2 regions of the Rahnella variigena genome follow, and region 2 is predicted to be linked to the other one. Evidence: predicted binding sites of a transcription regulator. Region 2 holds the regulator's gene; the other holds the start of a gene.
What was found. Region 2 encodes PhoB, which activates phosphate uptake and scavenging genes when phosphate is short. Its sites were predicted from a motif close to CTGTCATAAAACTGNCNNAT; they were not measured.
Positions count from the first base shown of each region.

Region 1: pitA (inorganic phosphate transporter PitA) is a predicted target of PhoB. The motif match lies at 1,879-1,898, and genes of this name have one in related genera.

Region 1 covers NZ_NSDJ01000001.1:522,038-525,166, reverse strand. The annotation lists gene uspB (universal stress protein UspB) at 1-90, shown strand, start outside; gene pitA (inorganic phosphate transporter PitA) at 302-1,807, opposite strand; gene CKQ54_RS02420 (BaiN/RdsA family NAD(P)/FAD-dependent oxidoreductase) at 2,128-3,129, shown strand, end outside.
Region 2 covers NZ_NSDJ01000001.1:1,866,742-1,869,870, reverse strand. The annotation lists gene CKQ54_RS08570 (helix-turn-helix domain-containing protein) at 1-83, shown strand, start outside; gene phoR (phosphate regulon sensor histidine kinase PhoR) at 116-1,435, opposite strand; gene phoB (phosphate response regulator transcription factor PhoB) at 1,458-2,147, opposite strand; gene sbcD (exonuclease subunit SbcD) at 2,386-3,129, shown strand, end outside.

The DNA of each region.
Region 1 (3,129 bases), 1.3 Mb from region 2:
TGTGAACGGGTCCGCGGTCAGTTTATGCTGACAACTGCACTGGTCGGATTAATTTTAATCAGTATGTTAGCGATGCTGATCTGGTACTAGCATACCCTTCGTACTTGAAGCTGCAGCGGCGTTAGCGGCTCTCGTTCACCCGAATCACTGACCTGTGTCAGCACATCGGGATTCTCTCGCTTGCTGCCTTGCTGCAACTCCAATTACTTTGGTTATGAATTAGGGAGGATGTGTGAAAAAGGAAAAAAAAAGGCGACCGCTGCTGAGCAGGGTCGCCTTTTTAATGCCGTTCAGAAAGCTATCAGATCAGCTTCAGCGCAAGCCAGTACAGCACGCCGGAAAGGACAATCGACACTGGCAGGGTTAAGATCCACGCCATTGCAATGTTCTTCACGGTCTTCGACTGCACACCGCCGCCATCCACAATCATGGTCCCTGCAACCGCAGAAGACAGCACGTGTGTGGTGGAAACCGGCATACCCGTATAGCTGGCAACGCCGATAGAAACGGCCGCGGTCAGCTGTGCAGACAAGCCTTGTGCGTACGTCATGCCTTTCTTACCAATCTTCTCACCGATGGTGGTCGCCACGCGTTTCCAGCCAATCATGGTACCCAGTGCCAGCGCCAGAGCGACAGCAATGATGATCCAGATTGGTGCGTATTCAACGGTTTGCAGAATGTCTGTTTTCAGCTCGCCGAGGAAGCGTTTATCCGCAGGAGAGGTTTCCGGCAGCTTGGCCACTTTATCCGCAGTATCAGAAACACACATCAGCAGACGGCGCATATGGCTGCGTTCTTCCGGTGCCAGGTCGCTGTAAGACTGAAGATTGGTCAGCAGTGTTTGCGCGCGGCCGATAGCGTCAAGTGCGTGGCTGCTGTCGCAGTGGAACACTTTAGGCTCATCAGTCGGTGCGATATTGACGTCCGGTGCAGGCACCATTGGCGTCTGTGCAACCACGTGCGGCACGGCATCAACATGTTGCTGATAATACTGGCCGAGGTGAGTCACGGCGTCGCGGGTACGGGTAATGTCGTAACCGGTCGCGTTCATATTCACCACAAAACCCGCTGGCGCCACGCCAATCAGCACCAGCATGATCAGACCGATACCCTTCTGACCATCGTTAGCGCCGTGAGAGAAACTCACGCCGATAGCCGACAGAATCAGGCCGGTACGTGTCCAGAATGGCGGCTTTTTCTTGCCGTCTTTCTTCTCACGTTCCGCCGGTGTCAGGTGGATACGGGCATGTTTCTTATTGCCACTCCAGTAACGGCGCAGCAGGAAAATCATGGTACCCGCGATAATCATCCCGACCAGCGGAGAGATAATCAGCGAAGCAAAAATACCAATCATTTTAGGGATGTTTAACGCATCGACCACGGAAGTGTGAGTCATTAATGCATTGGTCAGCCCTACGCCAATGATGGCGCCGATAAGGGTATGGGAACTGGACGCCGGCAAACCAAAATACCAGGTGCCGAGATTCCAGATGATCGCCGCCAGTAACATAGAGAACACCATGGCAAGGCCATGTGCGGAACCTACATTGAGCAGCAGATCGGTTGGGAGTAAATGGACGATGGCATAGGCCACGCTCAAACCACCGAGCAGGACGCCAAAGAAGTTAAATACCCCTGCCATCACGACCGCTAATTGCGAACGCATTGCCCGGGTATAGATGACGGTTGCTACTGCGTTGGCCGTATCATGGAAGCCGTTAATCGCTTCGTAGAACAGAACAAACAGTAACGCGAGAATCAATAACGAACCGGTATGAATATCCAACCCGGCAAATAGATGCAGCATAATTGTTACGCCAGTTAGTGGTCATGAACGCCGCGCATTATCTGCGAGAACAGGGTGAGGGGAAAAGGAAAATATGACATTTTTTTGACTAAAAACAGTTCAAAAATCACGTTTGTTTCAATTAAATTTTTATTTATCAAAATCTTATTCCTCCTTTGCCAGCTGAAACATTTCCTTACGACGTTCAGAAAGCAAGCTGTCTGACTGGTTTAAGACGCGTCTGTCCCTTACAATTCGCGCCACTCAGGGGGCAGCACGCCCGCTCAGAAGGGGAAACCCTATCTAAAACGTAGTCGAATATTCATAAAGAGAGGCCGAAAGTGGAACAGGTTGATGTGGTCGTCATTGGTGCAGGTGCTGCAGGTATGTTCTGTGCGGCACAGGCCGGACAGGGTGGCTGCCGGGTTCTGCTGCTGGATAATGGCAAAAAAACCGGACGTAAAATCCTGATGTCGGGGGGCGGACGCTGCAACTTCACGAATCTCTACGCCGAGCCGGCGGCTTATCTTTCTGAAAATCCGCATTTCTGTAAATCTGCACTGGCGCGTTACACCCAGTGGGATTTCATCGATATGGTCAACCGTTACAATATCGCCTGGCATGAGAAAACCCTCGGCCAGCTTTTCTGTGATGACTCCGCGCAGCAGATTGTGGCGATGCTCGATAAAGAGTGCGAAACGGGTAACGTTGATGTGCGTCTGAGAAGTGAAATCACCGACGTTCAGAAAACGGAAGAAGGCTTTGTTATCAACGTGAACGGCTCAGCTGTGAGTACTCACTCACTTGTTGTTGCCAGCGGTGGGCTTTCGATGCCGGGACTCGGCGCTTCGCCTTTTGGTTACCGTCTGGCGGAACAGTTTGGCCTGAAAGTGTTGCCGACCCGTGCCGGTCTGGTGCCGTTTACCCTGCACAAACCGCTGCTTGAACATTTACAGACGCTTTCCGGCGTTTCCGTTCCTGCGGTGCTGACCGCCGAAGACGGTACGGTGTTCCGGGAAAGCATTCTGTTTACTCACCGTGGTCTTTCCGGTCCGGCTGTTTTACAACTTTCAAGCTACTGGCAGCCTGGAGAGTTTGTAAGTGTTAACTTACTCCCTGATGTCGATCTGGCGGCGTTTCTGAATACGCAGCGTCAGGAGCATCCTAATCAGAGCCTGAAGAATACGCTGGCGATGCAACTGCCGAAGCGTCTGGTGGAATGTTTGCAAACGCTGGGACAGCTTCCGGATGTGACGCTCAAACAGCTAAACGTGCCGCAACAGGCCGCACTGGTGGAACAGCTGCAAAACTGGCAGGTGCAGCCGAATGGCACCGAAGGTTAC
Region 2 (3,129 bases):
AGCGTGACGAAACCAAACCCACCGGTGCGGCTCTGATCTTACTGATGCTGATCGAAGAAAAAGGTTTACAGATCATCTGCTAAAAGAAGCCACAGCGTGGGCTGTGGCTACTTTTTTATCCCTTCACATCGCTTTGGCTGGCCTGTTCCTGAGGAACAATCAGTTTCGGTGCCAGTGTAAATATAAAGCGGGTACCAACGCCGACTTCACTCATCACTTCAAGTTTGGCGTTGTGATGACTCAGGGCGTGTTTGACAATGGCCAGCCCCAGACCGCTGCCCCCCGTCTGGCGCGAACGCGCTTTATCAACCCGGTAGAAACGTTCAGTCAGACGCGGCAGGTGTTGCGGCGCAATGCCCGGCCCGTTATCACTGATCTGGAACTGCGCGCCATGCGGCGTTTGTTGCCAGCTGACTTCTATCCGCGTCCCCGCCGGGGTGTGGTTGACGGCGTTGTACACCAGATTCGACACCGCGCTGCGTAACTGATCTTCATTGCCAAAGACCTTCAGTTTCTCGTTTACACGGAACACCACTTCGTGACGGCCACCGCTTAAAGATTGCACTTCGCGCTCCAGCATGCCGAGCATCACCGGAATATCGACTTTCTCCTGCATATCGATATTTGCTGATGCTTCGATTTTTGACAGTGTCAGCAGTTGCTTGACCAGCCCGTCCATGCGCCGCGTCTGTTCCTGCATGGTGTCCAGCGCTTTGGTACGAAACGGCTCTTCCAGTTTGGCGTCTTCCATCATTTCCAGATATCCCTGCAATACAGTCAGCGGGGTTCTCAGTTCATGACTAACGTTAGCGAAGAAGTTACGACGCGCACCTTCGAGCTGACGCATCTGCGTAACATCACGCGCCACCATCAGCAGTTGCCCTTCGGAATAAGGCATCACGCGAAACTCGACGTAATGCTCGTTATTGAGTTGCAAATTCAGGGCACGGCTGAAATCACGGGTCTGGATCCAGGTACGAAACTCGGGATAACGCAGCAGGTTAAAGATGTGTTGTCCGTTATCCTCCGGCCAGCGGAAACCGAGCAAATCTTGCGCCAGTCCGTTACACCAGAAAATATTGCCCTCTTCCGTCGTCAATACCACCGCATCGGGTAATGATTCGGCACCGCTGCGGAAACGTTTGATGAGCTGACCTAATTCACGACGGCGACGGCGGTTACGCATCTGCATCTGGTTCAGCCCGTAAAACAGAGGCTCCCAGCTCCAGCGGCCATTCGGCGGGGTTATGCTGCGGTCAAGCCACAGCCAGTGAGAGAGTTTGAGCTGGTTGTAATAATTCCAGCCCAGCGCCGCCAGCAGCGACGCAAAGAGGAGCCAGCCGAAATGGCCGACGAAGATACCGAGGATTAACGCGGGCAGGCAAAAGAGAAAGAATTCACCGGCCAATCGTTTCCATGACAAACGTTCTAGCACACAGATTCTCCGCTGTGGGGACTCAATAACGCGTTGAAAAACGGTATCCGGTTCCACGAACAGTCTGGATCATTCTGTCATGTCCACTGGTTTCCAGCGCTTTACGTAAACGACGAATATGCACGTCTACCGTGCGATCTTCCACATAAACGTTAGTGCCCCAGACGTTATTGAGCAACTGTTCGCGGCTGTAAACACGTTCGGAGTGGGTCATAAAGAAGTGCAATAATTTAAATTCGGTCGGCCCCATATCGAGCGCCTGCTCGTTGGCCATCACACGGTGAGACGACGGATCCAGGCTTAAACCCTGCATGTCGATCACTTCTTCCACCGCCATTGGCGAGATGCGGCGCATCACGGCTTTAATACGTGCAACCAGTTCTTTTGGAGAAAACGGTTTGGTGATGTAATCATCGGCACCGACTTCCAGGCCGCGCACCCTGTCTTCTTCTTCACCGCGGGCGGTCAGCATCATCACCGGAATTTCGCGGGTCAGTGCTTCACGTTTGAGATGTTTGATAAACTGAATACCGGAACCGCCGGGTAACATCCAGTCGAGCAGGATAAGTTCAGGGTAAGGTTCTACCAGCTGGCCAACGGCTGAATCAAAATCTTCAGCTTCTACTGCCTGATAGCCATTCTGTTCCAGTACAAAACACACCATTTCACGGATTGGAGCTTCGTCTTCAACCACCAATATACGTCTTGCCATCGTAGGTCCTGCCAATAGGTTAGCGATCTTTTATTTGATTGCGGGCGCCATTATGCGTCAGTTTTGTGACAGATTTATGAATAGAAAGGATGGTTCATTACAGTCAAATATGACAGATACATTTCTTCTATTCAGCTGCCATCTCGCTGAAATTGGTCCGATTTATCGGGGACAGCGTCCCCCGCCGACGTTTATACTTTGCCCCATTGTCGTCATCCAGGATCCATACGGGAGTCTCATGCGCCTGATCCACACGTCAGACTGGCACCTCGGCCAGTACTTTTTCACCAAAAGCCGCGCCGCCGAACATCAGGCATTTTTGCGCTGGCTGACCGGTCAGGTGCAGCAACATCAGGTAGATGCCGTGATTGTGGCAGGCGATATATTCGATACCGGTTCGCCACCCAGCTATGCCCGCGAGCTTTACAATCGCTTCGTCGTCGAGTTGCAACAAACCGGCTGTCAGCTGGTGGTGCTGGCCGGAAATCACGATTCTGTCGCGACATTAAATGAATCACGTGAGCTGCTTTCCTGCCTGAATACGCGGGTGATTGCGACCGTCGGCGAAAACCTCTCTGAACAGATTTTAGTGCTCAACCAGCGTGACGGAAAACCGGGCGCGGTACTTTGCGCTATTCCGTTTTTACGTCCGCGGGATTTGCTCGCCAGTCAGGCGGGACAATCCGGCAGCGACAAACAGCTGGCATTACAGGAAGCCATCGCCACGCATTATGACGCGTTGTGGCAGGCCGCGCAGACCAAACGCGACGAACTCGGCGTTTCGCTACCGATCATTGCTACCGGCCATCTGACCACGGTTGGCGTCAGCACCTCCGATTCCGTGCGCGACATCTATATCGGCACACTCGATGCCTTCCCGGCGCAGGCGTTTCCGCCGGTCGATTACGTGGCACTTGGTCATATTCACCGCGCACAGTGCGTCGCCAAAACCGAACATATCCGTTACAGCGGTTCGCCGATT